3 regions of the Pseudomonas sp. TE9122 genome follow, and region 1 is predicted to be linked to each of the others. Evidence: riboswitches for the same ligand, from Rfam matches in the RefSeq annotation. Region 1 holds a riboswitch; each other region holds the start of a gene.
The links. A riboswitch is a leader RNA that binds a small molecule or an ion and turns the genes downstream of it on or off. The one in region 1 is predicted to bind cobalamin.
Positions count from the first base shown of each region.

Region 2: it holds a riboswitch for cobalamin, as region 1 does, so the genes downstream of both, cobO (cob(I)yrinic acid a,c-diamide adenosyltransferase) here and cobW (cobalamin biosynthesis protein CobW) in region 1, are expected to answer to the same signal.
Region 3: it holds a riboswitch for cobalamin, as region 1 does, so the genes downstream of both, ACZ9BE_RS12930 (ABC transporter substrate-binding protein) here and cobW (cobalamin biosynthesis protein CobW) in region 1, are expected to answer to the same signal.

Region 1 covers NZ_JBWBQI010000001.1:2,152,749-2,163,154, reverse strand. Annotated here, with positions in the region: gene ACZ9BE_RS09815 (magnesium chelatase ATPase subunit I) at 1-135, opposite strand, end outside; gene cobN (cobaltochelatase subunit CobN) at 352-4,200, opposite strand; gene cobW (cobalamin biosynthesis protein CobW) at 4,204-5,268, opposite strand; cobalamin riboswitch at 5,368-5,579, opposite strand; cobalamin riboswitch at 6,463-6,681, shown strand; gene ACZ9BE_RS09800 (CbtB domain-containing protein) at 6,805-7,002, shown strand; gene ACZ9BE_RS09795 (CbtA family protein) at 7,014-7,715, shown strand; gene ACZ9BE_RS09790 (cobalamin biosynthesis protein) at 7,712-8,125, shown strand; gene cobM (precorrin-4 C(11)-methyltransferase) at 8,204-8,950, shown strand; gene nfuA (Fe-S biogenesis protein NfuA) at 9,095-9,679, opposite strand; gene ACZ9BE_RS09775 (fatty acid cis/trans isomerase) at 9,783-10,406, opposite strand, start outside.
Region 2 covers NZ_JBWBQI010000001.1:1,260,754-1,271,159, reverse strand. Annotated here, with positions in the region: gene ACZ9BE_RS05640 (cobyric acid synthase) at 1-1,267, opposite strand, end outside; gene cobD (threonine-phosphate decarboxylase CobD) at 1,264-2,256, opposite strand; gene cbiB (adenosylcobinamide-phosphate synthase CbiB) at 2,249-3,157, opposite strand; gene bluB (5,6-dimethylbenzimidazole synthase) at 3,154-3,804, opposite strand; gene ACZ9BE_RS05620 (cobyrinate a,c-diamide synthase) at 3,801-5,201, opposite strand; gene cobO (cob(I)yrinic acid a,c-diamide adenosyltransferase) at 5,198-5,809, opposite strand; cobalamin riboswitch at 5,892-6,121, opposite strand; gene ACZ9BE_RS05610 (hypothetical protein) at 6,284-6,868, shown strand; gene ACZ9BE_RS05605 (PQQ-dependent sugar dehydrogenase) at 6,935-8,248, shown strand; gene ACZ9BE_RS05600 (C40 family peptidase) at 8,376-8,912, opposite strand; gene ACZ9BE_RS05595 (C40 family peptidase) at 9,128-9,745, opposite strand; gene hda (DnaA regulatory inactivator Hda) at 9,937-10,406, opposite strand, start outside.
Region 3 covers NZ_JBWBQI010000001.1:2,878,382-2,888,787, reverse strand. Annotated here, with positions in the region: gene ACZ9BE_RS12950 (pyridoxal-phosphate dependent enzyme) at 1-1,110, opposite strand, end outside; gene metE (5-methyltetrahydropteroyltriglutamate--homocysteine S-methyltransferase) at 1,475-3,763, shown strand; gene ACZ9BE_RS12940 (ABC transporter ATP-binding protein) at 3,973-4,737, opposite strand; gene ACZ9BE_RS12935 (FecCD family ABC transporter permease) at 4,734-5,750, opposite strand; gene ACZ9BE_RS12930 (ABC transporter substrate-binding protein) at 5,747-6,760, opposite strand; cobalamin riboswitch at 6,900-7,091, opposite strand; gene ACZ9BE_RS12925 (ParD-like family protein) at 7,301-7,528, shown strand; gene map (type I methionyl aminopeptidase) at 7,525-8,316, shown strand; partial or broken gene ACZ9BE_RS12915 (ABC transporter ATP-binding protein) at 8,520-9,675, opposite strand; gene ACZ9BE_RS12910 (ABC transporter permease) at 9,693-10,406, opposite strand, start outside.

The DNA.
Region 1 (10,406 bases):
CGACTTGGCCATGCCGCGCGGGCCTTCTATGAGTACGCCGCCGATTTTCGGGTCGATGGCGGTCAGGCACAGGGCGAGCTTCAGGTCATCGGCGCCGACCACGGCGGAGAGCGGGAAATGCGGGGTGTCGGTCATGGGTTTCTCTTTCGTGGTCGTGGATGGTCGTGACGTTGTGGTGTGTCAGTTGTTGCCCTCACCCTAGCCCTCTCCCAGAGGGAGAGGGAACAGACCGTGATGGCCTCTCGAGTTCTGTCGACGTGATGCATCGGGTCGACGCAAATTTCGACAGCGCTAAAAATCGGCCCCCTCTCCCTCCGGGAGAGGGGTGGGGTGAGGGTAGCTTTTTAGCGGCTACATATCTTCCTCGATATCCAACAGCAAATTCTCCAGCGCTTCTTTATAAGCCCCAGGCTCCTGCCACATCCCGCGCTGCTGCGCTTCGAGCATGCGTTCGGTCATGTCGCGCAGCGCATGGGGATTATGCTCACGAACAAAATCCCGGGTCGCCGGATCGAGCAAATATGCCTCCGCCAGCAACGCATATTGATGGTCGTCGATCAATTGCGTAGTCGCATCGAAGGCGAACAGATTATCAACCGTCGCCGCCAGTTCGAACGCGCCTTTGTAGCCGTGACGCTTGACCCCGTCGATCCACTTCGGATTCGCCGCGCGCGAGCGCACCACGCGATTGAGCTCTTCCTTCAAGGTACGAATCTTCGGCAGATCCGGTTGGCTGTGATCGCCGTGATAACTGGCCGCCGCTTCCCCGCGCAGAGTCTCCACCGCCGCGAGCATGCCGCCCTGGAACTGGTAGTAATCGTTGGAATCGAGCAGGTCATGCTCGCGGTTGTCCTGGTTTTGCAGCACCGCTTGCACCTGGCTCAGGCGCTGGCTGAATTGCGCGCGGGCGGCCGTGCCCTCGTCGGCACCGCCGTAAGCATAGGCGCCCCAGTTCAGGTAGACCTCGGCGAGGTCTTCGCGCGACTGCCACAGACGTCCATCGATAGCGCCTTGCACCCCGGCGCCATACGCCCCCGGTTTCGCGCCGAAGATGCGCCACCCGGCTTGACGCCGCGCGGTATCTTCATCGACGCCCGACTGCAACAGCGCCTCGCGTTCGGCGCGCACCTTGGCGGCGAGTGGATTCAAGTCATCCGGCTCGTCCAGTGCGGCCACTGCTTGCACGGCGGCGTCGAACAGGCGGATGAGATTGGCAAACGCATCACGGAAAAACCCCGAAACCCGCAGCGTCACGTCGACCCGCGGACGATCGAGCAGGCTCAGCGGCAGAATCTCGAAATCATCCACGCGCTGACTGCCCGTGGCCCATACCGGACGCACGCCCATCAAAGCCATGGCCTGAGCGATGTCGTCGCCGCCGGTGCGCATGGTCGCGGTGCCCCAGACCGACAGGCCGAGCTGGCGCAAGTGATCGCCGTGGTCCTGCAGATGCCGTTCGAGAATCAGCGTTGCCGACTGGAATCCGATGCGCCACGCGGTGGTGGTCGGCAGATTGCGCACGTCCACCGAATAGAAGTTGCGCCCGGTCGGCAGCACGTCGAGGCGGCCACGGCTGGGCGCACCGCTGGGGCCGGCCGGGACGAAACGACCGCTGAGGGCGTCGAGCAGACCGCGCATTTCGGCGGGGCCGCAAGCGTCGAGGCGCGGGGCGACGACTTCGCGCAGATGGTCGAGTATCGAATCAACCTCAGCCCAACCCGCCCCTTGTGGGAGCGAGCCTGCTCGCGAACTCGGTGTGTCATTCAACAATGATTTACCTGACGCACCGCTTTCGCGAGCAGGCTCGCTCCCACAGGGGACATTCAGTGCTTGGAAGATCAGGTCTGCGGCGAAGAGTTCGAGGCGTTCGCGGGTGTCGCCGGCGGTGCGCCAGACTTCTTCGCTGATGGCCTGCAACTCGATCGGACACGGGCCATTCCAAGGATCGGCCAATGCACAATCCAAGGGGTCGAAGCCCAACTCAAACGCCTTGGCCAACGCTCGCAACAAGCTCGACTGCGCGCCTTTACCGTCACCGCGCGGGATGCGCAGCAACGCCAGCAAGGTGTCGATACGCAAGCGCCCGCTCGGCGATTCACCAAAAATGTGCAACCCATCGCGAATCTGCGATTCCTTCAGATCGCACAGATAAGTGTCCAGACGCGGCAACCAGATCGCCGCATCGGCATCGCTGTCCAGCGCGGCATCCAGTTGCAATTCGCGGTCGATCTGCGTGTCCCGCACCAATTGCAGAATGTCGCGCTGCAACTCGCGGGCACGGCGCGGATCGAGCAGTTGCGCCTCGTAATATTCGTCGGCCATCAACTCCAGATTACGCAGCGGCCCATAGGTTTCGGCGCGGGTCAGCGGTGGCATCAGGTGGTCGATGATCACCGCCTGCGTGCGCCGCTTGGCCTGGGCGCCCTCGCCCGGGTCGTTGACGATAAACGGATAGATATTCGGCAACGGCCCGAGCAGCGCGTCGGGCCAGCAGTTTTCCGACAGCCCAACACCTTTGCCCGGCAGCCATTCGAGATTGCCGTGCTTGCCGACGTGGATCACGCCGTGGGCGCCGTAGGTGTTGCGCAACCAGAAATAGAAGGCCAGATAGCCGTGCGGCGGGACCAGATCCGGGTCGTGATACACCGCGCTCGGATCGACCTGATAACCGCGGGCGGGCTGGATGCCGACAAAGGTCAGACCGAAACGCAGACCGGCGATCATCAGGCGACCGTCGCGGCACATCGGATCGTTTTGTGGCGCCCCCCAACGCTCGAGCACCGCCGCGCGATTCGCCTCCGGCAACACGTTGAACATTGCCAGGTAATCGTCCATCGCCAGGCTTTGCTGGCACGGGCGCAGGTCGAGACTGTCGAGGTCGTTGCTGACACCGCCGAGCAGTTGCTGGATCAGCTCGGTGCCGCTATCGGGCAACTCGGCCGTGACCGGATAACCCTCTTCGCGCAAAGCGCGGAGGATGTTCAGCGCCGCCGCTGGCGTATCGAGGCCGACACCGTTGCCGATGCGGCCGTCGCGGGTCGGGTAGTTGGCGAGGATCAGGGCGATGCGTTTTTCGCCGTTCGGCACGTGTGCCAAAGCAATCCAGCGCCGCGCCAGTTCGGCGACGAATTCCATGCGTTCGGGCTGGGCGCGGTAGCAGACCACATCGGACTGACTGCGCTCGCTGCGCCAGGCCAGATCCTTGAAGCTGATCGGTCGGCTGATGATGCGTCCATCGAGTTCCGGCAAAGCAATGTGCATCGCCAGATCACGCGGCCCAAGGCCCTGTTCGCTGTCGCGCCAGCCGGGTTCGTTGTCCTGGGCGCAGATGGCTTGAATCACTGGGATGTTGCGGCGAAACGGGCGCAGATGCGGCGCTTCGGGGCTGGACTGGGCAAAACCGGTGGTGTTGAGAATCACCCCCGCCTCGACTTCATCCAGCCAGTCCTCGACCACCGACAGACAACCGGGCTCCTTCAGACTGGCCACCGCGATCGGCAGCGGATTGAGCCCGGCTGCCTGCAAACGCTGACAGAACACATCGATGAACGCCGTGTTCGCCGCCTGCAAATGCGAGCGATAAAACAACAACGCCGCCACCGGTTGACCGGGCAGCCATTCGGCTTGCCAGTCGCTCAGGGCAGCGCTGTTTTTCTGTGGGTGATAAATCGCCGTGCGCGGCAGGGTTTGCGGCTCGCTCCACGGGTAATCGCGGGCGAACCATTGGTTGCCCAGGCAACGGAAGAAATCCAGCGCATTGCCCATGCCGCCCTGACGCAGAAATTGCCAGAGTCGATCGCGCACTTCGGCGCTGACCGTGCTCAAGTCACTGAGTTCGGGATCCGGGCGGTCATCGCCAGGCACCAGAATCAGTTGCACGCCGCGTTCGGACAACTCGACCAGCCGCTCGACACCGTAGCGCCAATAGGCGATGCCGCCGTGCAGTGAGATCAGAATGACCTTGGCGTGGCGCAGCACTTCGTCGACATACAGATCGACCGAGGCATGATTCTGCACCTGCATCGGGTTGGCCAGACGCAGGCTCGGATAGTCATCGGGCAGTTGCTGCGCAGCCTCGGCGAGCAGCGCCAGGCTGGAATCGCCGCTGCACAGGATCACCAGCTCGGCGGGGGTTTGTCCGAGGTCGGCAATGTTGTCGTCCGAGACGAATCCGCCCGGCTGGGTCCTGAGCAGGTGCATGGCTTAAACGCTGAGCGCAGCGCGCAATTGCGCTTCGAGTTGTGCGGCATCGAGTTCCTGTCCGATCAGCACCAGACGCGTGACACGCGCTTCGTCGGCGCCCCACTGGCGGTCGAAATGCTTGTCGAAACGCGTGCCCACACCCTGGATCAACAGGCGCATCGGCTTGTTCGGAATCGCCGCGAAGCCTTTGACCCGCAGGATGCCGTGCTGCACCACCAGTTGCGTCAGCGCATCGAGCAGCAAGCTTTCGTCGGCTTGCGGCAATTCGATGGAGATCGAATCGAAGGCGTCGTGATCGTGGTCGTCGTCATCACCGTCATGGTGGTGATCGTGGTGGCTGTGGCGGCTGTCGATATGCTCTTCAGAGCCGGCACCGAGACCGATCAGCACGTCGAGCGGCAGGCGGCCATTGCTGGCTTCGACGATTTTTACCGCTGGCGGCAGCTCTTCGGCTACTTCAGCGCGTACGCGAGCCAGGTCTTGCGGGCTGGTCTGGTCGGCTTTGTTGAGGATCACCAGGTCAGCGCTGGCCAGTTGATCGGCGAACAGTTCATGCAGCGGCGACTCGTGATCAAGGTTCGGATCGAGTTTGCGCTGGGCATCGACCTGATCCGGGAACGCGGCGAAGGTGCCAGCAGCGACGGCCGGGCTGTCGACCACGGTGATGACTGCATCGACGGTGCAGGCACTGCGAATTTCCGGCCACTGGAAGGCTTGCACCAGCGGTTTTGGCAGGGCCAGGCCCGAGGTTTCAATAAGGATGTGGTCGAGATCGCCGCGACGGGCAACCAGCTCGCGCATCACCGGGAAGAATTCTTCCTGCACGGTGCAGCACAGGCAGCCGTTGGCCAGCTCATAAACGCGGCCGCTGGCCTCTTCTTCGGTGCAGCCGATGGTGCATTGCTTGAGGATTTCACCGTCGATGCCCAGCTCGCCAAACTCGTTGACGATCACCGCGATGCGCCGGCCCTGAGCGTTGTCGAGCATGTGCCGCAGCAGCGTGGTTTTGCCCGAACCGAGGAAACCGGTGACGATGGTGACGGGGAGTTTGGCCAGTGTTTTCATCGGTATGCCCTTTGGCAAGCGGCGGGCATACGGGACGAGAACCGGCAGCGCGCGTGCACGCCGGAAGCATTCGCCACCGGATCACCCCGCCCGGTTGTAGTGAGAATCTGTGACGAGGCAGGTCTCCTGGCTGACGGCGTTCAGGCGTTGGGCCTGGCGTCCATTGCGCCTTCCCGCTGGCTCATCGGTTGAGCTGGCAGTGGCGTGGCAACGAACATCACCGTTCACAGTTGCGGGGGCAGCCGCGGCTTTGACCGCGTTCCCTTCTTAGCTTCGGCGAGTGCCGAAGAACCTCGAAAGCGCAAGGCTACGCATGGGTCCGTCGTGGGTCAATGGGCGTTGAGTTTGAGTTCGGGGGCATATCCGTTGCTGCGGTAACGGCTTCTTATGGTTTCGCTCTTACAGCGAGTCCCTTTTTCAAACGCCAAAAAGGAACCAAAAGGCTTTGCCCCGGCGTACGGCCCGCTCGCTGGGGCTCGGGGTACCTTCGTTACGGGACCGATCCGGGCGCAGCGGCTACGGTTTGCTTCGCTGCACCTCCTTCCGCTGTGTACGACTGCGTCGCACGGTCGCTGCGCTCCCACCCCCGGATCGATCCCGTAACGAAGCCTGCCGAAGGGGCAAAAGATCAAAAGCCAGAGCAAAAGCAAAGGCAAAAGCAAAAGATCGCAGCCTTCGGCAGCTCCTACAGTTGGATCGCGCACCAGCTCAAGAACAGGTCGGATGTCAGGCCGCCTTCGCGAGCAGGCTCGCTCCCACAAAAGCAAAAGCAAAGCAGCGCAGCTGCCCGCGGCGCAGCCGCCCCACTCAACAATGAGCGCAAGCTCGAGTGCTCTTGATCTTGATCCACCGGCGACGTCGGAAGGCTGAGTGGAGGGATTGATCCGGGCGTGGGAGCGCAGCGACCGTACGACGCAGTCGTACACAGCGAGTGTAGGTGCAGCGAAGCAAACCGGAGCCGCTGCGCCCGGATCAGTCCCGGAGCGAAGGAACCCGAGCCTGCGAGGGCCGAACGTAGGAGCAAGCCTTTTTGGGTACTTTTTCGGCGTTTGGAAAAAGTGCCTCGCCGTAAGGGCGAAACCGTAATCAGCAACACCCGCAGCAACGGATATACACACAAAAACATCAGAAAAATCCCCCACCGCAGCACCGAAAACTCCCCGGAAATTGACTAAAAACCCAAACCCATGTTCTCCTGCCCACCTTGTTACGGGTGCCCTTCACAGGGTGAAACGGGAAACCGGTGAATCATGTGCTTTACTCAAAGCCATGTCAGTCCGGTGCTGCCCCCGCAACGGTAAGCGAGCGAAGCGTCAGATCCACTGTGCCCCGGCATGGGAAGGTGATGCTTGCAGGTCGGCGACCAGCCAACCCCTCGCAAGCCCGGAGACCGGCCCGCAACACCCAGCACGCGCAAGCGCCGCTGACCACAAACAAACCCGCGGTGGGCGGGCGCTGTTCGAAATCCCTGCGTGCCCGGCTCGCAGGGATTTTCATGCGCTCTGTTTACCCGCTGACATTTCAGAGGGAAGCGCTATGTCGATCATCAGTAACACCGTCAGCCACACTGACCACATCTCCAGCAGCACCACACTCGGCCAACGCGTCGCCGCCGCCCTCTTCGCCTCGATCCTCGGTGCCAGCCTGGTCTGGTTCGCCGGTTTCTCGCACATCGAAGCGGTGCACAACGCCGCCCACGATACCCGCCACAGCGCCGCGTTCCCGTGCCACTGAGGCCTGCCGAAATGATCAAACGTATCGCGCAAACCGCAGGCTTCACCGGCTTGCTGGCCGCCCTGCTGCTGACCCTGCTGCAGAGTTTCTGGGTATCGCCACTGATTCTGCAGGCCGAAACCTTCGAGAAATCCGAACCGGTCGCGCAAGTCCACGAACACGCCGCCGGCACCGCCGCCCACAGCCATGATGGCGAAGCCTGGGAGCCGGAAGACGGCTGGCAGCGTGTGGTCTCGACCACTGGCGGTAATCTGGTGGTGGCAGTGGGTTTCGCCTTGATGCTCGCCGGCCTGTACACCTTGCGCGCGCCGACCAAGACCTCGCAAGGGCTGCTCTGGGGTCTGGCCGGTTACGCCACGTTCGTTCTCGCGCCGACCTTGGGCCTGCCACCTGAGTTGCCGGGCACAGCCGCCGCCGATCTGGCTTCGCGGCAGATCTGGTGGATCGGCACTGCCGCTTCGACCGCTGTCGGCCTGGCACTGATCGCTTTCAGCCGTCACTGGCTGATGAAGCTTCTTGGTGTAGCGATTCTCGCCGTGCCGCATGTGATCGGCGCGCCGCAACCGCAGGTGCATTCGATGCTCGCTCCAGAGGCACTGGAAACCCAGTTCAAAATCGCTTCGCAGCTGACCAACGTCGCGTTCTGGCTGGCCTTGGGCCTGATCAGTGCATGGTTGTTCCGCCGCAAAAGCGCAGGCCCATATCAGGCATGACCGATGACCGCGCAGCGCCGACCCTCGTGGTCGGCCTCGGCTGCCAGCGGGGCTGCCCGGCCAGTACGTTGCGTGCGTTACTCGACCAGGCTTTGCAGGCACACCGCATCGAACTGCGAGCGGTCAAGGCTCTGGCGAGTATCGATCTCAAGCGCGACGAACCGGGGTTGCTGGAACTGGCCACACAGTTGAACCTGCCGCTGCAGTATTTCAACAGTGCCGAACTGGCGCCCTATCAGCAGCGCCTCAGCCATCAATCGCAGATCGCCTTTGAGCGCACCGGCTGCTACGGCGTGGCGGAAAGCGCCGCGCTGGCGCTCGCCGAGCAACTGATTCAGGCGCCGGCGAAACTGCTGATCCACCGGCAGAAATATGCGCAGGCCACGCTGGCATTGGCCGGCGCTGCATAAAATCCCGATAATCCCCGCCATTGATCATGAGCACGCTTCATCTGCAGTGTGCCTGCGCCTCTTCACAAGGACTCAACGATGACCGTCTACTTCATCGGCGCCGGCCCCGGCGACCCGGAACTCATCACCGTCAAAGGCCAACGGCTGATTCGCAGCTGCCCGGTGATTATCTACGCCGGTTCGCTGGTACCCGCCGCGGTGCTGGAAGGTCATCAGGCCGAAATCGTGGTCAATAGCGCTGAACTGCACTTGGAACAGATCATCGATCAGATCAAGACTGCCCATGCCCAAGGCCAGGATGTGGCCCGTGTGCATTCCGGGGATCCAGGTCTGTACGGCGCGATTGGTGAGCAGATTCGCTACTTGCGTGAGCTGAACATTCCTTTCGAGATCATTCCGGGCGTGACCGCCACAGCGGCATGCGCAGCGCTGCTGGGCGCCGAGTTGACCCTGCCGGACATTTCGCAAAGCGTGATCCTGACCCGTTACGCCGACAAGACCGCGATGCCCGCCGGCGAAGAACTGGCGAGCCTGGCGCAGCACGGCGCGACCATGGCCATTCATCTGGGGGTCAATCATCTGGAAAAGATACTGGTCGAACTGCTGCCGCATTACGGCGCGGACTGCCCGATTGCCGTTATTCACCGCGCGACATGGCCGGATCAGGACTGGGTGGTAGGTACATTGGCGGACATTGCCGACAAGGTCGAGGCCAAAGGCTTTCGGCGTACGGCGCTGATTCTGGTTGGCAGGGTGCTGGGCAGCGAGGTGTTTGGCGAATCATCGTTGTATCGCGCCGGGCATGCGCATCTTTATCGCCCTTGAAGACGCCTTCGCGAGCAGGCTCGCTCCCACAGGTGATTGCATTTCATTGTGGGAGCGAGCCTGCTCGCGAATGGGGGCGGCAAAAGTTACCCATAAAAAAACGGCGCTCACGGGGCGCCGTTTTTCATGTTCGCAGCGAACGCCTTAGTAGTAGGCGTTTTCTTTCTGCGTGTGGTCGGTCACGTCGCGAACGCCCTTGAGCTCCGGAATGCGCTCGAGCAGGGTGCGCTCGATGCCTTCCTTCAAGGTTACGTCGGCCTGGCCGCAGCCCTGGCAACCGCCACCGAACTGCAACACGGCAATGCCGTCCTCGACAACGTCGATCAGGCTGACCTGACCGCCGTGGCTGGCCAGCCCCGGGTTGATCTCGGTTTGCAGGTAGTAGTTGATGCGCTCGTTGACCGGGCTGTCGGCATTGACCATCGGCACTTTGGCATTCGGTGCCTTGATGGTCAGTTGGCCGCCCATGCGGTCGGTGGCGTAATCAACGACCGCGTCATCAAGAAACGCTTCGCTGAACGAATCGATGTAGGCGGTGAAGCTTTTCAGCCCCAGCGCGGTGTCTTCAGGCTTCTCTTCGCCTGGCTTGCAGTAGGCAATGCAGGTTTCGGCGTACTGGGTACCAGGCTGGGTGATGAAGACACGGATGCCGATGCCCGGGGTGTTCTGCTTGGAGAGCAGATCAGCCAGGTAATCATGGGCGGCGTCGGTAATGGTAATAGCGGTCATAAAAACTCCTCGCAGGCGTGGGCGCAGTTTACGCCAATCGGCGCGGCTGACAAAGTCCTAGTATTTTTGTCGGGAAAGAATCTCGTAACACGCCTGCGAATCATCAAAGGTTCTCGTACCGATTCATATCCAGCACGCCCTCTTCCACCGGGTCGGTTTCGTGGATGTATTGGCTCAGATCGTGGAAATACAGCCAGAACTGCGGATGACTGCGCCGAATGCCCCAGCGTTCGACGATCTTTTCGAACCGACTGGCATCCCTGGCGTTTTCCATCGCATCGACAAACGCCGGCACCTGCTCGGCCGGTACGTTGAACATGAAGTTCGGGTAACTGCTGAGCACGCCCGGATAGATCGTCAGGGTGTCGAGCCCTGGCTGATAGCGCCGCGACTCACCGAGCAAAAACGCCACGTTGCTGTGGGCGCGGTTGCGCAGCAGGCTGTAGACCTCGCGCTTGCCGCTGGCGGTTTCAACGCGCAGCAAGGTCGCTTCGGGCAACTGGTCAATGACTTTCAGCCCTGCGGCCGGGCGCGAGGCCAGACGGCTCAAGGCCTGCTCGGCATTCTGCAAGGCCGGATCGATATTCGGTCGCGAGCAATAAGCGCCGTCGCAGCGATTGATCGGGTCCGGCCGCGCGTTCAGATCACCGTAGCGCGCCAGCAACTGCATGGCGAAATCGTGTTTCGGGTCTTTTTCGTCGAGCTTCAGCGCGGTCGGTTTGTCGTC
Region 2 (10,406 bases), 890 kb from region 1:
CGAACACCTGACCATCGGCACTTTGCGCACCATCGCAACGACCGTCGTCCAAATGTACCGCCGGATTCTCCAGCGCCGGCCCGCTGGTTACGCCAGCATGTATTTCGTAACCGCTGACTGCGGCGCTTTCCAACGCCAGCCGCCCGCGCACGTTGCGCAATTGCTTCTCGGCTTCGAGTTGCGTTTCGAACGCCAGCAGCCCCAGACCGGCGCTGGAGCCGGCAGCGCCTTCCAGCCCAAGCGGATCGTGTACTTGCTCACCGAGCATCTGCAGACCGCCGCAAATCCCCAGCACCTTGCCGCCGTAGCGCAGATGCCGATTGATCACCGCGTCCCAACCATTGGCGCGCAGATAAGCCAGATCACTGCGCACGCTTTTCGAGCCCGGCAGGATGATCAGATCGGCTGCGGGAATCGCCTGCCCCGGGCCGACAAATTGCAGATCCACCTGCGGATGCAGACGCAGCGGGTCGAAGTCGGTGTGATTGCTGATGCGCGGCAGCACCGGCACCACCACTTTCAATACCTGCTCGGCCTTGTCGGCCTGGCGTTGGTCGATGCCGTCCTCGGCCTCAAGGTGCAGGTCCATCACGTAGGGCAACACGCCGACCACCGGTTTGCCGGTGCGCTGCTCCAGCCAGTCGAGGCCCGGTTGCAACAAGGCGATATCGCCGCGAAAGCGGTTGATGATGAAGCCTTTGACCCGCGCCTGCTCGCTCGGTGAAAGCAATTCCAGCGTGCCGACCAAATGCGCAAACACGCCGCCGCGATTGATGTCGGCGATCAGCAAAACCGGGCAATCCACCGCCTCGGCAAAGCCCATGTTGGCAATGTCGCCGGCGCGCAGATTGATCTCCGCCGGCGAACCGGCGCCTTCGACCATCACCAACGGATACGCCGCGCTGAGCCGCGCATGGGAAGCGAGCACCGCTTGCATCGCGATGGCCTTGTAATCGTGATAGGCGACGGCGTTCATCGTCGTCACCGCGCGGCCATGAATGATCACTTGCGCGCCGGTGTCGCTGTTGGGCTTGAGCAATACCGGATTCATATCGGTATGCGGTTCAAGACCGGCCGCTTGCGCCTGCACTGCCTGCGCGCGGCCGATCTCGCCGCCGTCAGCGGTCACTGCGCTGTTGAGCGCCATGTTCTGCGGCTTGAACGGCACCACCGCCACGCCCTGGCGGGTGGCCCAGCGGCACAACGCCGTTACCAAAGTGCTTTTGCCGGCATCAGACGTGGTGCCTTGCACCATCAGAGTGGTCATGGGTGGTCCTTGGCGAATGCTTGCAAAGCCTGTTCGAGACGCAGCGCTTGCGCGGCATCCGCTGGCAGGCCGAAACGCACACTGCTGTTGTGGCTGAACAGGCGCAGGAGGATGCCGCGCCGGGCGAGGAATTCGTGCAGCGCTTCGGCGTGCTCGGTGATCAACCACTGAAACAGCGCGCAGCCGCCCTGCGGTGCAAAACCGCAACGCGTCAGCAACGCCGCCAGCCGTTCGCTCGCTTCATCGCTGCGAATCCGCTGACGGGTATGGCCCTCGGTGTCTTGCAGGCACGCCGTACCGAGTACCCGCGTCGGCCCGCTCACCGCCCACGGCCCGACCTGTTCGGCGAGCAGTTTGAGCAACTTGCGCTCGGCCAGAACGAAACCGAGGCGCACCCCGGCCAGACCGAAAAACTTGCCGAACGAACGCAACACCACCAGCCCGACCTGATGCGCATAGGGCGCCAGGCTCAGCTGCGGCGTGTTGTCCATAAACGCCTCGTCGACCACCAGCCAGCCACCGCGTTGCGCCAGCCGCGCATGCCAGTCGAGCAGGCGTGCCGGGGTCAGGCTGAGGCCGGTCGGATTGTTCGGATTGACCACCACCAATACATCGAGGCTGTCGAGAAAGAACTCGACTTCCTGCTCGAGCACTTCACGGACGATGTAACCGCTGCGCCGCCAGGCTTCGGCATGCTCGGCATAGCACGGCGACAACACGCCGACCTTGCCGGCCCGGCGCAGACGCGGCAGCAACTGGATGGCCATTTGCGAGCCGGCCACCGGCAACACCTGCGCGGCGCCGTAGTAATCGCAGGCGGCCTGTTCCAGACCGTCGTCGGTTTCCGGCAAGCGCGCCCAGGCGCGCAGCGGGATCTCCGGGATCGGGAACTGCCACGGCGCGAGGCCGCTGGACAGGTCGAGCCAGTCGGCTTCGGCAATCCCGTAATCGAGTGCAGCCTTGCGCAACCGGCCACCGTGCTCAAGCATAAAATTCCGCCCCCAGGCAAAGCATCAGCAGCCATAACCATACGCCGCGCTGGACCAATTGCCAGCCACGGTCAATGGAATCGGCATCCGCCGGCGCACCTTCGCCCAGTTGTGGGCGCTCATGCAGTTCGCCGTGATAGATCGCCGGGCCACCCAACTCGACGCCCAGCGCACCGGCACCGGCCGCCATCACCGGGCCGGCGTTAGGGCTGTCCCACTGCGGCGCTTGGGTGCGCCAGCACTTCAGCGCGAGGCGGGTCTTGCCGAGCAGCGCGTAGGTCAATGCCACCAGACGCGCAGGAATGTAGTTCAACACGTCGTCGATTTTCGCCGCCGCCCAGCCGAAACGTTCGAAGCGTTCGTTGCGATAACCCCACATCGCATCGAGGGTATTGCTCAAGCGATACAGAACCACGCCCGGGGCGCCGGCGACGACAAACCAGAACAGCGCAGCGAACACCGCATCGCTGCCGTTCTCCAGCACCGACTCAGTCGCGGCACGGGCCACGGCAGTGCTGTCGAGTTCATCGGTCTGGCGGCTGACCAGATAACCGACACGCTTGCGCGCCTCGTCCAGATCATCGGCGCGCAACGCAGCCGCGACCGGCGCGACATGTTCGCCGAGGCTGCGCATGCCGAGTGCGCAATACAGCGCGAGAATCTCGACAATCCAGCCGACATAGGGCGCCCAGGAAAATGCGGTGGCGAGCAGAGTCAGCGGCAGCACCGCGAGCACCCACGCGGTCACGCCATGGCTGCGCCAGCCACGACCGCCGGCGTTGAAGCGTTGCTCGATGCGCCCGGCAAAATTGCCGAACGCCACCAGCGGATGCCAGCGTTTCGGTTCACCGAGCAGCGCATCCAGCGCTACCGCAGCGACACTCAGCAACGCCACACTCATTGATTCACTCCCCAATAATTTTCGTACAGCAACTCGTTGAGCGGCCGCGCCTGCGCCCAGCCTTCGAGCACCAACATCGGCGCCGAATAGAACTCCCTGACCGGGCCGAGACACAACACCGCCAGCGGTTTCGCACCGGCCGGCAATTTGAGCAAATCCGCCAAGGCTTGCGGTTCGAACAACGAAACCCAGCCCATGCCCAGGCCTTCGGCGCGGGAGGCCAGCCACAGATTCTGGATCGCGCAGGACAGCGAGGCCATGTCCATTTCCGGCAACGTGCGCCGACCGAAGATGTGTTTTTCGCGATCGTCCATCAGCGCTGCGACCAGCACTTCGGCGCAATCGTTGATGCCTTCGACCTTGAGCTGCATGAACTCATCGCTGCGCTCGCCAAGGGCTTCGGCAGTGCGGATGCGCTCTTCTTCCACCAGATCGCGGATCTGCCCGCGCAGAGCACGATCGCTGATGCGGATGAAGCGCCAGGGCTGCATCAGACCGACGCTCGGCGCTTGATGAGCGGCTTCAAGCAGACGACGCAGCAACTGCGGCTCGACGCTGCCGCCGGTGAAGTGGCGCATGTCGCGGCGCTCGGCGATTGCCTTGTAGACCGCTGCGCGCTCGGCTTCGGAGAAGGTGTTGTCGGTCATGGCCCCATCGCTGGCAAGCCAGCTCCCACAGGAGATCGCATTTCTTCAGGAAGCTCACCATTCACTGTGGGAGCGAGCTTGCTCGCGAAGCCGGCCTCACGATCTGGCGCAAACAATGCGGCAATCGCAGTCGGATTCGACGGGAAATAAAAATGCACATAAGAAGCCGTCATCCGCCCCTCGCGATAAACCGCCTCGGCCCCACGCCCGCCATTAGGACTCACCCCCCGGGCAATCGGCGTCAGCTCTGTGGTGGTCAGGGAATGATGATAGGTATGCCCACGCAAGGAACCTTCCGGCAGCTCAACCGCCTGCAACGCCAGCGCCGCCAGACGCTTCTGCATCACCGCCTCGCCCTTGAGCAAACCGACCAGCTCAGCACGGGTGCCTTCCACGTCGGTCAGCGAATCAAGCAGATAAAGCATGCCGCCACACTCGGCGAGCAACGGCTTGCCCGCCGCATGGTGCGCGCGGATCGCCGCCAGCATTGAGGCGTTTTGCGCCAGCGCGACGTGATGCAGCTCTGGATAGCCGCCCGGCAGATACAGGCTGTCCGCCTCGGGCAATCGGGTGTCGCGAATCGGCGAGAAGAAGCGCAATTCGGCGCCCATCGCCCGCAGCAGATCGAGACTGGCGCCATAGGTGAAGGCAAAGGCTTCATCGCGGGCAACGGCGATGCGCACACCTTTTAATAGAGGCTCGGCGGCGATGACGTCAGGCCCGGCGAATTCAACGGCCGGTGGCAGCGCGACCTCGCAACTGCTGGCCAGCGCATCGGCGGCCGCGTCGAGGCGCAGATCCAGATCATTCAATTCGCTGGCCTGAACCAGGCCGAGGTGGCGGCTCGGCAATTCGATACCGGTTTCGCGGGACAGCGCACCGTACCAGCGCAGACCTTCGGTGAGGCTGCCTTCGAGTAATTGCGCATGGCGCAAGGTGCCGACGCGGTTGGCCAGCACGCCAGCGAACGGCAAGTCCGGCTGATACTTGGCCAGGCCCAGCGCCAAGGCGCCAAAGGTCTGCGCCATGGCGGTGCCATCGATCACGCCGAGCACCGGCACACCGAAGTGGCGCGCCAGATCAGCGCTGGATGGCGTGCCGTCGAAAAGGCCCATCACGCCCTCGATCAGAATCAGGTCAGCCTCGGCGGCGGCTTCCCACAACAGCCGGCGACTTTCCTGCTCGCCGACCATCCACATGTCCAGTTGATACACCGGCGCACCGCTCGCGCGCTCGAGGATCATCGGGTCGAGAAAGTCCGGACCGCATTTGAACACGCGCACCTTGCGCCCTTGGTTGCGATGCAAACGGGCGAGTGCGGCGGTGACGGTGGTCTTGCCCTGACCGGAGGCCGGCGCGGCGATCAACACCGCCGGGCAGTGACGTGGTTGCTTCAAAGTTCGACGCCTTTCTGCGCTTTGATCCCGGCCTGAAAGGCGTGCTTGAGCATGCCCATCTCGGTGACCGTGTCGCCCATCTCGATCATTTCCGGCTTGGCGCCGCGCCCGGTGACAACCACGTGCTGCATCGGCGGGCGCGCTTGCAGATCGCTGAGCACCTGATCGAGATCGAGGTAGCCGTGCTTGAGGGCGATGTTCAATTCATCGAGCACCACCAGACCGATCGAAGGGTCGCGCAACAATTCGCGCGAGACTTCCCAAGCGGCGGTCGCAGCGGCGATGTCGCGCTGACGATCCTGGGTTTCCCAGGTGAAGCCTTCGCCCATGACGTGGAAACGCACCTGCTCGGGGAAGCGGCGGAAAAACAATTCTTCGCCAGTGCTGTTGCGGCCCTTGATGAACTGCACCACGCCGCACTGCATGCCGTGGCCCATCGCGCGGGCGAGCATGCCGAATGCCGAGCTGCTCTTGCCTTTGCCGTTGCCGGTCAGCACCAGCACCAGGCCACATTCGTCGGGCGAGTTGGCAATGCGTTCGTCGATCACGGCCTTCTTGCGCTGCATGCGCGCCAGATGGCGTTCGTCACGCTCGGGGGAATCAGTCATGGGGGAGCTCTCCGTTGAGGCTGGATAACGGCGGGCAGGCAAAAGAATAGACGGCAAAAAGCCTGGCATCGCCCACCGTGATGCCGCTGAGATGGATCAGGCCGGTCTCCGGGCTCATGAGCGGCGTTTCGCCGGACTGCGCGCCTTCCCGCTTCTTTCGAGGCAGTGGCTCAAGGCGCAGTTTTCACTCATTTACCGTTGCGGGGGCAGCGCCGGGATCGTCGTGGCTTCGCTCGAAGACCACCCTCACCGGCTTCCCTGTTTCACTCTGTCGACGCTGGGCCACAGAGCACCTGAAACAAGCGGCGAAGGTTAGAGGGTTGGGGGTGGAGCGTCAATTGAAGAGGCGCTTTGCGCGCGAATAACTGCCGCTGATCCATTGTGCAGCGGCAATCTTGTGCCAGACTGCGACAAGTGATATCAAAGAGCCATGCTTTTCCCGAAAAGCCCATTACAACAATAAGGATGACGACGATGCAAGGCATGATCATCAGCAACCCGCGCCTGGAATTTCTGCGCCCGGTGCTGGAACGCTGGTTTGACTGTATCGATCGCTACAACACTGTACGCGGCGACAACGACACGCCGTACTGGCACGACGAGAAAGCCAATCTCGGCCTGCTCGCGGCAGCGGCGTGGATGGCTGAAATGGTCACGCTGAACGACACGGCCACGCGCAAACAGAACGAAGAAGGCGAACGCAATGCTCGCGCCGACCTGCTGATTGCCGGCGCCGAAGACCGCGCGTTCATTCAGGCCACGCAACGTTGGCCACGGGTCAACAATCTCAACCTGACCCAGGCCCTGCTCGACATCACCGTTGATGCCAAGCGCATCAGCTACGCCAGCGATCTCAAGCTCGGCTGCCTCTTTGTTGCTCCGCAAAAACCTCAGCACAGCGCCAGCCCCGAAGAATTGCAGGACATGGTCGACGACCTGCAAAAGGAACACACCTGCGCCGTGGCCTGGTATTTCCCCTACGCCTATCGCAAATTGCACAGCGACGCGGGCAACTATCATCCGGGCATCGCCGTGCTGTTCAAGGAAGCCCGCGGTTGAGCAGTTGAACCATCGGGCCTGCGCCCTCCTCTATGTTTAGGAATGCATTCATAGGGAAGATCAGCAATGCGCAAGGCCCAACTCGCTCTTATCATCGCCGTCGCTGGCGGGCTCGCCGCCTGCGGTGAAACCTCCAGCCTGCAAGTCTCCGACGGCACCGGCCCGTCACCGAAACTGCCCGAACCGAACAAGACGCTGATCCCGACAGTCAACATCGCCCCGGCGGTGGGCTGGCCGGACGGCGCGAAACCGACCGCAGCGGCCGGCACCCAGGTCGCCGCGTTTGCCGAAGGCCTCGATCACCCGCGCTGGCTCTACGTGCTGCCCAACGGCGATGTGCTGGTGGCGGAAACCAATGCGCCGCCCAAGCCCGATGACAGCAAAGGCATTCGTGGCTGGGTGATGAAGAAAGTCATGGGCAAGGCCGGCGCCGGCGTGCCCAGCCCGAACCGCATCACCCTGCTGCGTGATGCCGACCACGATGGCGTCGCGGAAACCCGCACGGTGTTCCTGCAGAACCTCAACTCGCCATTTGGCATGACGCTGGTTGGCAACGATTTGTACGTAGCCGACACCGACCGCCTGCTGCGCTTCAACTACGAGCCGGGCGCCACCGAGATCAAGACCCAACCGATCAAAGTCGTCGACTTGCCCGGCGGCACGCTGAATCACCACTGGACCAAAAACGTCATCGCCAGCAAGGACGGCAACAAGCTCTACGTCACCGTCGGCTCGAACAGTAACGTTGGCGAAAACGGTCTGGATCAGGAAGAAGGCCGCGCGGCGATCTGGGAAGTCGATCGTGCGACCGGCAATCACCGGATCTTCGCCTCGGGTATCCGCAACCCCAACGGCCTGGCTTGGGAACCCACCAGCGGCGCCTTGTGGACAGCGGTCAACGAGCGTGACGAAATCGGCAGCGATCTGGTGCCGGACTACATCACCTCGGTCAAGGACGGCGGCTTCTATGGCTGGCCGTTCAGCTACTACGGCCAGCACGTCGATGTGCGGGTCAAACCGCAGAATCCGGATCTGGTGGCCAAGGCCATCGCTCCGGATTACGCGGTCGGTCCGCACACCGCTTCGCTGGGCCTGACCTTCGCCGATGGCAACCGCTTGCCGGCGCAATTCAAGGAAGGCGCATTCATTGGCCAGCACGGCTCGTGGAACCGCAAACCGCACAGTGGCTACAAGGTGATTTTCGTGCCGTTTACTGGCGGCAAGCCGACCGGGCAGCCGGTGGATGTGCTGACCGGTTTCCTCGACAAGGACGAGAATGCGCTGGGCCGCCCGGTAGGCGTGGTGATCGATCAGCAAGGTAGCTTGCTGGTGGCGGATGATGTGGGCAACAAGGTGTGGCGCGTTTCTGCCAGCAAGTAAGTTAAGCGCGACGCAAAAAATGTGGGAGCGAGCCTGCTCGCGAAAGCGGTTTATCAGTCAGATCATTGTCGACTGACACTCCGCCTTCGCGAGCAGGCTCGCTCCCACATTTAGTTATGCATACGCACTAGGGGTTATGCGCCAGCTGCCCCGGCTGCAACACCCGCTTGGCGCTCAGATACGCCTTCTGCCAATACGCTTTCGACAGACTGTCGAGCTTGACCGTGCCGCCAGTGGCCGGTGCATGCACGAAGCGACCCTCGCCGACGTAAATCCCCGCATGACTGACCTGCGAGCCGCCATTGGTGGCGAAGAAAATCAGGTCGCCGGTTTGCAAGCCTTCCTTGCCGACATTCGGCGCCTGCATGACGATCATTTCGCGGGTCGAGCGTGGCAGCGAAATGCCCGCCGCGTCGCGGTATACGAAACCGATCAGACCACTGCAATCGAAACCGGAATCCGGGGTGTTGCCGCCCCAGCGATACGGCGTACCGACCAGGCCGAGGGCACGGAACAACACGTCTTCAGCAACGGGGGAAAAAGCCTGGGAGGGAGCGAACACGATCGGCGCGCGAACCACGGGGGCTGGCGGCGGTGTGCGGCTGGCGCAGGCGCTGAGCAGCGCGGCGCAAAGGATCAAGGTGAGGCGGGCCGACATCGTCATAAGCAGAACATCCTGATCTGGCTGCGGCTTTCTCTGCCGAATGGACAGAAACAAAACCGCCTGCGTCATCACGCAGGCGGTTTGCCATCAATATAGATTCAGGATTCTAGCGGCTACGCGGCAAACTTCAAGTAAGACTTTAACTTCACCTTGTAAAGTTTAGGTCTACTCCGTTGCCGTGCCGTTTTGTCGCCGCGAACGCAGCGACATGCAGGTTACTTGCGAGCGGTGACCACGGTCGGCGCCATGGCGAGTGCACGCTTGGCTTCGATGAAGGTCTTGCTCCAGTAGCTGTCACCCAGGCTGTCGATGCGAACACCGCCGCTGCGACGACTGCTGGAGTGAATGAACTGGTTGTCACCCAGGTAGATGCCGGCGTGACTGACACGACCGCGACGACCATTGGTGGCGAAGAACAGCAGATCACCCGGCTCAAGGTTGCTGCGCGAAACCAGCGGCGCATCAACGTTGATCATTTCGCGAGTGGAGCGCGGCAGGTTCATGCCCGCCTCTTCGCGGAACAGGTAACCGATGAAACCGCTGCAATCGAAACCGGCTTCAGAGGTACCGCCGAAACGGTAACGAGTACCGATCAGGGACATGCCGCGTTCGAGGATGCTGTCAGCCAGTACAGGAAGCTGATAAGGCTTGCTGCCGTTGAACTGGTTGAGTTCTTTTTCGGTGTCCAGCTCTTCCTGATAAATAACGGAGGACTGGGCGGTAGCAGAATTCTTGACCTGTTGCGGCGGCTCTTGAACCGGAGAATGAGCAGCACAACCGAATAACAGGGTAACGAGTGCGAGAGGCACGAGGGGTGCGAAGCGCTTTAGCATGGGCACGACCGTGGCTGATAGTTGTAAAGAAGCCGAGACTATGCCCGCTATCGTCCTCATTTGCAAATTCAATCGAACTTTATGTGACTTCCCGGTTTCGCGTTTACATCTAAGCGCGTAACTCGTCTGGCCGGTGAATCGGCGCAGGGACGCGGGTTTTGTGGCGCCTGAAAGCTGGCAAAAGCCCACTACTACCAGCCAAGAGTTTCCTTGAGGAAGGGAATGGTCAGCTTGCGTTGCGCTTGCAGGGACGCCTGATCAAGCTGCTCGAGAAGATCGAACAGCGCGCTCATGCTGCGCGTGCCGCGAGTGAGAATGAAGTGCCCGACTTCATCGGTCAGGTGCAGACCGCGACGGGATGCGCGCAATTGCAGCGCACGCAATTTGTCTTCATCGGAGAGTGGGCGCATCTGGAAGATCAGCGCCAGGGTCAGGCGCGATTTCAGGTCGGCCAGCTTCACTGGCAATTCGCGCGGCGAAGTGGACGCGGCGATCAGCAGGCGCCGGCCGCTGTCACGCAGACGGTTGAACAGATGAAACATCGCCTCCTCCCAGTCCGCCTTGCCGGCAATCACCTGCAAGTCATCCAGACAGACCAGTTCGTACTGCTCAAGGTTGTCGAGGATTTCCACGCCGCGGTCCATCAACTCGGCCAGCGGCA
Region 3 (10,406 bases), 730 kb from region 1:
CGGCAGTTGCGAAACATCCGCCAGACGCATGCGCTGAAACGCAGTGAGCAGGGTGTCGTCAGGGCCGACGCTGATCACCCGGCCGTCCTCGAAACGCCGTGCGATCAAGTCGCGCAAGTCGCCGTAGCCTTTGCGTTGCAACAGGCCTTGATCGGTCATCCACTGGTCGTTGTAGACCTTCGACAGGTACCGCGTGCCGGTGTCGCAGACGAAGCTGACCACGCGTTTCGGCTCGGTCTGTTCGCGGCAATAACGCAGCGCAGCAGCGAACAGGGTGCCGGTCGATGAACCGCCGAGAATGCCCTCGGCCTTGAGCAACTGGCGCGCGTGATCGAAGCTTTCCGCGTCGCTGATCGAGTAGGCGTGACGCACGCTGGAGAGGTCGGTGATCGACGGAATGAAGTCTTCGCCGATACCCTCGACCGCCCACGAACCGGGCGTCGGCAAGGTACCGTCGCGGCTGTATTGCGCCATCACCGAGCCGATCGGATCGGCGAGGACCATTTCCAGATCCGGCTGCACGCGCTTGAAGAAACGACTCAGCCCGGTCAGCGTGCCGGCCGATCCGACGCCGACGACGATGGCGTCCAGATCATGTTCGGTCTGCGCCCAGATTTCCGGCGCGGTGCTGCATTCATGGGCCAGCGGGTTGGCGGGATTGTTGAATTGGTCGGCGAAAAACGCGCCGGGAATGTCCTTGGCCAAGCGGGCGGCGACGTCCTGGTAATACTCGGGATGGCCCTTGCCGACGTCAGAACGAGTGATGTGCACTTCGGCGCCCATGGCCTTCAAGTGCAGGACTTTCTCGGTGGACATCTTGTCCGGTACCACCAGCACTACGCGATAGCCTTTGGCGCGACCGACCAGCGCCAGACCCAGACCGGTATTGCCGGCAGTGGCCTCGACAATCGTCCCGCCCGGTTGCAGGCGGCCGTCACGTTCGGCAGCGTCGATCATCGCCAGACCGATACGGTCCTTGATCGAGCCGCCAGGGTTCTGCGATTCGAGTTTGAGAAACAGCGTGCACGGTCCGGTATCGAAGCGGGTGACCTGCACCAGCGGAGTATTGCCTATCAGCCCAAGCACGGCAGGGCGTGATTCCTTTGACATTTCTTCACCTCTTTATGGTGTTGATCGCGTTCCAATCGCGGGGAAAAGACTCGCGTGCAACTTAGGCGCAGACATCCTCTCTCGCAACCTCTAATCCTTGGAAAATCCAGCCATTTGGATCTAACGATAGAACGAAAACTTGCATGTTGCCCTGAGGTGTTCTGATCGTTCCCACGCTCCGCGTGGGAATGCAGCCTTGGACGCTCTGCGTCCCTACGGCCAGAAGATCCCAGCCTTCGGCAGCTCCCACGGGGCGCCTGTGCATGAGTAGAACTTGTGATGATCTAGAATTTATTGAGTTTGTTTCATCAAGTCCGGTTCCCGACAATACCCGCCATCGAATAAGCATCTGGAGTTGTTTGTCATGGCACTGGCCCATTCCCTTGGATTTCCGCGCATCGGTCGCGACCGCGAACTGAAGAAAGCGCAAGAGGCGTTCTGGAAAGGAGAACTGAACGAGGCGGGCCTGCGTGACGTCGGGCGTGAGCTGCGCAAGGTCCATTGGGACTTGCAGAAAAACGCCGGCATCGACTTGCTGCCGGTTGGCGATTTCGCCTGGTACGACCAAGTGCTGACCCACTCGCTGATGTTCGGCGTGATCCCCGAGCGCTTCCGCCCCCATGACGGCAAAGCCACGCTGCACACCCTGTTCAGCATGGCCCGTGGCGTCAGCAATACTTGCTGCGGCGAAGGCCACGCTCAGGAAATGACCAAGTGGTTCTACACCAACTATCACTACCTCGTACCGGAATTCAGCGTCGATCAACAATTTCAGCTGAGTTGGGAGCAGCTGTTTGAAGAAACCGAAGAGGCCCGTGCGCTAGGGCACAACGTCAAACCGGTGATCATCGGTCCGCTGACCTATCTGTGGCTCGGCAAAACCAAAGGCACCGATTTCGACAAACTCGATTTGCTTGATCGCCTGCTACCGCTGTACGGCCAGATCTTCGCGCGGCTGGCGGCATTGGGCGTGGAGTGGGTGCAGATCGATGAGCCGATTCTGGTGCTCGATTTGCCGCAGGACTGGAAGAATGCCTTCGAGCGCGCCTACAACCAGATCCAGCGCGATCCGCTGAAAAAACTGCTCGCCACGTACTTCGGTGGTCTGGAAGAAAACCTCGGTCTGGCGGCGAACCTGCCGGTCGATGGCTTGCACATCGATCTGGTGCGCGCGCCGGATCAATACCCGACCATTCTGGATCGTCTGCCGGCTTATAAGGTGCTGTCGTTGGGTGTGGTCAACGGTCGGAACGTCTGGCGCTGCGATCTGCAAAACGCGCTGGCGACGCTGCGCCATGCTCATGAGCGTCTGGGTGATCGTTTGTGGGTAGCGCCGTCCTGCTCGTTGCTGCACAGCCCGGTTGATCTGGGCCGCGAAGACCAGCTCGATGCCGAACTGAAAAGCTGGCTGGCGTTCGCCGTGCAGAAGTGCGAAGAGGTCGCCGTGCTCGCTCAAGCGGTCAGCGAACCGGAAGCGCCGAAGGTACTGCGTGCCCTCGCGCAAAGCCGTTCGGTGCAGACCAGCCGCGCTGCCTCGCCGCGTATTCACAAACCGGCGGTACAAGCGCGGGTCGCGGCGATCACTGCCAAGGATGCGCAACGCCAATCGCCGTTTGCCCAGCGTATTGCCAAACAGCGCGGCAAGCTCGACCTGCCGTTATTCCCGACCACCACCATTGGCTCGTTTCCGCAAACGGCGGCGATCCGTCTGGCGCGTCAGGCCTACAAGCAAGGCAAGCTCAGCGCGGCCGATTACACCGATGCGATGCACACGGAGATTCGCCACGCGGTGGAAATTCAAGAACGCCTCGGCCTGGATGTGCTGGTGCACGGTGAGGCCGAGCGCAACGACATGGTCGAATACTTCGCCGAACAGCTCGACGGCTATGCCTTCACCCGCTTTGGCTGGGTGCAGAGCTACGGTTCGCGCTGCGTCAAACCGGCGGTGATTTTCGGTGACCTAAGCCGCCCGCAGGCGATGACGGTCGAGTGGATCCGCTACGCCCAAGGCCTAACCGACAAGGTCATGAAAGGCATGCTGACCGGCCCGGTGACCATGCTGATGTGGTCGTTCCCGCGCGAAGACGTCAGCCGCGAGGTGCAGGCTCAACAACTGGCGCTGGCCATTCGTGACGAGGTGAATGATCTGGAAGCGGCGGGAATCAAAATCGTGCAGATCGACGAAGCGGCGTTCCGTGAAGGCTTGCCGTTACGCCGGGCGCAATGGCCGGCGTATCTGCACTGGGCGAGCGAAGCGTTCCGCCTGTGCGCCTCCGGCGTGCGCGACGAAACGCAGATCCACACGCACATGTGCTACAGCGAGTTCAACGATGTGATCGAGTCGATCGCGGCGATGGACGCCGATGTCATCACCATCGAAACCTCGCGTTCGGACATGGAACTGCTCGAAGCGTTTGAAGCGTTTGCCTACCCGAACGACATCGGCCCCGGCGTGTACGACATTCACTCGCCACGCATTCCCGATGTGTCGGAAATGGTTGGCTTGCTGCGCAAGGCGGCGCAGCGTATTCCGGTGGAGCGGCTGTGGGTCAATCCGGATTGCGGCTTGAAAACCCGAGGCTGGCCAGAGACCGAGGCGGCGTTGGTGCACATGGTCAGCGCCGCGCGGCAACTGCGCAAAGAGTGGGCCTGACCCTTTACCGCCCTGGAATACATAACCCTGTGGGAGCGAGCCTGCTCGCGAAAGCGGTGTGTCAATCGACACCATGTTGGATGACCTGACGCCTTCGCGAGCAGGCTCGCTCCCACAGAACTCGCGTTCTCCCCGTCATTCACGGCAACACACAAATCCTTTGTGGGAGCGAGCCTGCTCGCGAAAGCGGTGTGTCAGCCACCCATGCATCAGGCAAGGAAGCGCAATATCGGCGCACCATCGAACGGGTCTGTCAGATAGTGCGCCCTGACCCCGAAAGTCGTCTGTAACCGCTCCGGCGTCAGCACTTGCAGCGGCTCGCCAAGCGCGACCAGACGCCCGCGCTCCAGCACCGCCAGGCGATCGCACTTGAGCGCCTGATTGAGATCGTGCAGGGCGATCAGCGTAGTCACCGGCAGTGCGCGCACCACTTGCAGAATGCTCAACTGATGCTGGATGTCGAGGTGGTTGGCCGGCTCGTCGAGCAGCAGGATCTGCGGGCGCTGCGCCAGTGCGCGGGCGATGTGCACGCGTTGGCGTTCCCCGCCGGAGAGGCTGCGCCAGAGGCGGTTGCGCAGGTGCACGGCGTCGACGTCAATCAGCGCTTGCTCGACGATGGCGTCATCGGCGGGCGACCACGGTTGCAGCGCCGACAACCACGGCGTGCGCCCCAGCGCCACCGCGTCGAACACGCGAATGCCATCGTCGGTATCGGCCTGTTGCTCAACCACCGCGAGCGTCTGCGCGATGCTGCGCCGCGACATTTTGCCCAGCGCCTGACCGCCGAGCTGCACATGGCCCGCGCTCGGTTCGCGCAGGCCGGCCAGCAATTTGAGCAGCGTGGATTTACCCGAACCGTTCGGCCCGACAATGCCCAGGGTCTCGCCGCGCTGAACGTCGATGCTGACACCGTTGAGCAACTCGGCACCGCGCACCTTGAAGCTCAACCCAGCACAGCTCAGAACCGTGTTCATCGCGCCGATCTCCGGCCCACCAGAATCAGCGCGAACACTGGCGCGCCGACCAGCGCAGTGATCACGCCGACCGGGATCACCTGACCCTTGATCAGGGTGCGCGACAGCACATCTGCGGCGATCAGAAACACCGCGCCGCCTAGGGCGCTGGCCGGCAGCAGACGCGCATGACCGGTGCCGAGCAATAACCGCGCTGCGTGGGGAATCACCAGACCGACAAAGCCGATCGAGCCGACAATCGACACCATCACCGCCGTCACCAGCGCGGCGCAGCCGATCAGCAGGATCTGTACGCTACGCACGGCAATGCCGAGGGAGGCCGCCGAGTCCGCACCAAAGGTGAACGCATCCAGCGCCCGGCGATGCCACAGACAAACAACCAACCCCAACACAGCCACCGGCACCGCCAGCCACACCGACGGCCAGCGCACGCCGCCGAGATTGCCGAGCAGCCAGAACATGATCCCGCGCGCCTGTTCCGAGCTGGCCGAGCGGGTGATCAGAAAAGCGGTGAGGGCGTTGAACAGCTGCGAGCCGGCAATCCCGGCAAGAATGATCTGCCCGGTGCCGCTGGCCGAGCCGCTGACCCGTGCCAACAGGATCACCAGTACGAACGCCGTCACCGCGCCGGCAAACGCACCGACCGACAGTGAAATCGCCCCGGCGCCGACGCCAAGCAGGGCGACCATCACCGCGCCAGTCGAGGCACCCGCGGAAATCCCCAGCAGATACGGATCGGCCAGCGGATTGCGCAGCAGCGATTGCAGGATCACCCCGCACGTCGCCAGACCGGCGCCGCAGGCCGCCGCGACCAGCGCGCGGGTCAGGCGATAGTTCCAGACGATGCCTTCGTCGATCGGGTCGAGCACATAACCGGCGCCCCACAGCTTGTTGGCCAGCACCTGCAACACCACGCTCGGCTCGATCGAAGTCTCACCAATGGCCACGCCGCCGATCAGCGCGACCGACAGCGTCAACAGCACCAGCAGCAAACGGATCAGGCGTCTGCTCATTGCGACAGGTCGTAGCCGTTGATGGCGCTGGCCAGTTGTTCGAGGCCGTCGAAGGTGCGCAGGCTGGCCTGCATGGCCATGGCGTCAAGGATGATGATGCGGTTGTGCTTGACCGCGTCCATGTTGCGCGTCACCGGATCACTGCGCAGGAAGGCGAGTTTCTTCTGATAGTCGTCCGCCGGGAAACGTCGACGATCCATGCGCGCGATCACCAGAAACGTCGGGTTGGCCTTGGCGATGGTTTCCCAGCCGACCGTTGGCCATTCTTCATCGGACTCGACGACGTTGCGCACGCCGAGGGTGCTGAGCATGAAATCGGGAACGCCTTTGTGCCCGGCCACGAACGGCTCGATGTCCATCTCGGCGCTGGAGAACCACACCAGGGCGCTGACGTCTTTGCGCTGCTGGTTTTTCGCGGTGGCGATCGACTGCGCGAGGCTGGCTTTGAGCTGCTCATTGAGCTGCTCGCCACGCGCCTGCACGTCGAAAATCGCCGCCAGTTGGCTCACGCTTTTGTAGATGCTGTCGATGCGAAACGGTGCCAGCCGCGTCCCGTCCGAACCAACGAGGTTGTCCTTGGCTTCGCAATCGGAGGGCAGCAGATAGGTCGGAATCTTCAGTTCATGAAACTGCTCGCGGGTGCCGACCGCGCCTTGCGGGCCGACCATCCATTCCAGCTCGACGGCAACCAGCTCCGGGCGTTTGGCGATCACCGCTTCGAAACTCGGCTCGTTGTCGGCGAGGCGCTCGATCCTGTCGTTCTGTGCTTTGTATGTGCCCAGCACATCGTTGAACCACAGCGAAGTGCCGACGACTTTGTCGCCCAGACCCAAGGCGTAGAGCATTTCGGTGCCGGCCTGGCCGATAGTCACCGTGCGCGCAGGTGCGTGTTGAAAGGTCAGGCTGCTGCCACAATTTTCGACGGTCAGCGGATACGCAGTCGGCGCCGCTTGCGCCAGGGCGCAAAGGCTCAGAGCGGTGAGCAGGGTGGCAACGCGGGGCAGCAGCATGGGGCATCTCCAAGGGAACCGTACGGGAGCGGGCGGGTACGGTTTGGAAACACACCTCGGGCGCGGTCGTGGAAACTGCGCAAGGCCGGCACGGGGAAAATGCGCACGGCACGATGTCCTTCCCGGACACCCCGCCGGTTGGTCAGTCACTGTGCCGGCAGGTCTCCTGACTGATGCGTCATCGCCACGCTCCGGCCTTCCCGGGGTTCACCCAGTGGCAGTCGAGGAGCAGGCTCGGCACCTACAGTTGCGGGGGCAGTTCCGATTGATGCGTGGAGCACCTCGGATTCCCTATTAATTCCGTGTGGAAACCGGCGCGGGCATGGTAGTCGATCAGGCCGCTGATGGGGAGCCGAATCTGCTTTGGTACGAGCTGCCGAAGGCTGCGATCTTTTGATCTGGTCTTTAACGGGCAAGATCAAAAGATCGCAGCCTTCGGCAGCTCCTACACGGGTGCGTGTTTGCGTGGCGGAGTGTTTGCAATCCGAGGGTAAGCTTGGCTAGTATACGATCCATATACATTTCGTATCGGATATAGACATGGGCATCGTAAAGATTTCAGAGGACATGCACGAGAACCTGCGTATCTCCAGCAACGCCCTCAGCCGCTCGATCAACGCGCAGGCCGAGCACTGGATGCGCATCGGCATGCTCGCCGAGCTGCATCCCAATCTCGACCACAGCGCCATTTGCCGCCTGCTGATCCGCGCCGAACAGAATGGTGGGCTGGATCTGCAACAACTGACTCAGGAAGCCGTCAGCGCATGAGAAACCAGATCAAGATCAACACCCCGGCCGACATCGAAAAATCCCGTGCCGCCGGCAAACTCGCCGCTGAAGTGCTGGCAATGCTGGTGCCGCATGTGAAGGCTGGCGTGACCACCGATGAGCTGGATCGACTGTGCAACGATTACATCGTCAATGTGCAGAAGGCGGTGCCAGCCAATGTCGGTTATCACGGCTTTCCGAAAACCGTCTGCGCGTCGGTCAACGATGTGGTGTGCCACGGGATTCCATCGGGTACGCCATTGAAAGACGGCGACATCGTCAACCTCGACATCGCGGTGATCAAGGACGGCTGGTTCGGCGATACCAGTCGCATGTATGTGGTGGGCGAGGCGACTCCTGAAGCGCAGCACCTGATCAAGACCACCTACGAAGCCATGTGCGCAGGCATCCGTGCAGTGAAGCCGGGCGCAACGCTGGGCGATATCGGTCACGCGATCCAGAGCCTGGCGGAGGCGGAGGGCTTCAGTGTGGTACGCGAATACTGCGGCCATGGCATCGGCAAGGTCTATCACGATGAACCGCAGATCCTGCATTACGGCTTTCCCAATCAGGGCCTGAAGCTTAAGGCCGGGATGATTTTCACCGTGGAACCGATGCTCAATGCCGGCAAACGCCATGTGAAGAACATGCCGGATGGCTGGACCGTATTGACCAAGGATGGCTCGTTGTCGGCGCAGTGGGAGCATATGGTCGCGGTGACGGAGAGCGGGTTCGAAGTGCTGACGGCTTGGCCGGATGAGATTGAAGGGTACCGGGCCATTGGCTAATACCGTGTCGCCTGCTTGCCCTCACCCTAGCCCTCTCCCAATGGGAGAGGGGACTGACCGAGGTGTTGTTGCGAGATACGCCGACGTGCGATACCGAGTCGAACTTACATTTTGAACAGCATGAAGATCGGCTCCCTTTCCCCCTCGCCCCCCGTGGGGGAGAGGGCTGGGGTGAGGGGGTAGATCCAACTGACTCAGCGCAATCAGTGAGCCCCGGCAGCCTTGTTCAAGTCGCTCTCGGTCCACTCGGTATAAACACAAGCATCCGCCGTCGCCCAGCGCACCCGTACCGGATCGCCGGCCTTGAGCGGCATGCCCGCTGCCGATAGCGCTTTCACCGTCATCGACGTCCCGCCCGCAGTCACCACGCTGCACGTCTGGCTTTCACCGAGAAACAGCACCTCCACAACGTTCGCCGACACCTCATTCCAGCCCGCCGCCAGCGGCTCATCCAGCGCCTGCTGCGTGCTCAGCGCCAAGGCCTTTTCCGCGACGCACCATCAGCAGCACATCCTGATCAGTGTGCAACCCGGACGTCAGCCGAATCGACAACGACTGGCCCTCGAAACTCGCCGCTGCATTGCCTTGCACCTTGAGCTTGAGGAAGTTCGAATTACCCAGAAACGACGCGACAAACGCATTCGGCGGATTCTGGTAAAGGTCATAACCACTGCCCAGACCAACGATTTTGCCGTGGCTGAAAATCGCGATGCGTTGCGACAGACGCATGGCTTCTTCCTGGTCGTGGGTCACGTACACGATGGTGATACCCAGGCGTCGGTGCAGTTGGCGCAGTTCATCCTGCAAGTCCTCGCGCAGCTTCTTGTCCAGCGCGCCCAGCGGTTCATCCATTAGCAGAATGCGCGGCTCGTAAACCAGCGCCCGGGCGATAGCAACACGTTGTTGCTGACCACCGGACAGTTGCGAAGGGCGGCGATGGGCAAACTGTTCGAGTTGCACCAGCTTCAACATCGCATCGACGCGTTTTTCGCGCTCGGCCGCAGCCAGTTTGCGAATGGCCAGAGGGAAGGCGATGTTGTCGCGTACCGACAGATGCGGGAACAGCGAGTAACGCTGAAAAACCATGCCGATGTCGCGCTTGTGCGGCGGCACGTTGACCAGCGACTGGCCGTTGACGAGGATCTCGCCGCTGCTCGGTGTTTCAAAACCGGCGAGCATCGACAGCGTGGTGCTTTTGCCCGAGCCGCTGGAGCCCAGGAACGTGAGGAATTCACCGTCCTTGATGTCCAGCGAGATATTGTCGACGGCAGCGAAATCGCCGTAGTGCTTGTTCAGGTTGCGCAGGCTGACCAGGGGTTTGTCGCTCTGCTGGGATGCGTCTTTGATCACGGCACTCATGTCGTACTCCTGGGCGCTCAGGCGCTGATTTCGTTGCGCCGGCGCAGGGCGGCGGCGATCACCATGACCAACACTGACAGGCCGATCAGCAGCGTCGAAGCGACGGCGATCACCGGGGTCAGGTCCTGGCGCAGGGTGGTCCACATTTTCACGGGAAGGGTTTGCAGAGTCGGGCTTGCCATCATCACGCTGAGCACCACTTCGTCCCACGAAACGAGAAAGGCGAAGAGGGCGCCGGCGACCATGCCCGGACGAATCGCCGGGAACGTCACCTTGAACACCGCTTGCAAGCGCGAGGCACCGCAGATCACCGCCGCGTCTTCAATCGACTGATCGAACAGCTTCAGCGAGTTGATGATCGAGATGATGGTGAACGGCAGCGCGACGATCACATGGCTGACGACGAAGGCGAACATCGTTCCGGTGTAGCCGAGCTTGAGAAACAGCGCGTACACCGCCACGGCAATGATCACCAGCGGCACGATCATCGGCAGGGTGAACAGGCCGTAGAGCATCTCGCGGCCGGGAAAGCGTCCGCGCACCAGCGCAAACGCGGTCGGCAAACCGAGCGCCACAGCGCAGATGGTGGTCAGCACGGCGACCTTGAGGCTGGCGGCAGCGGCGTTCATCCAGTCGGGATTGGAGAAGAACTGGCCGTACCATTTCAGCGTCCAGCCTGGTGGCGGGAACACCAGCCACTGCGAGGAGCCGAACGACAGCAGCACGATGAA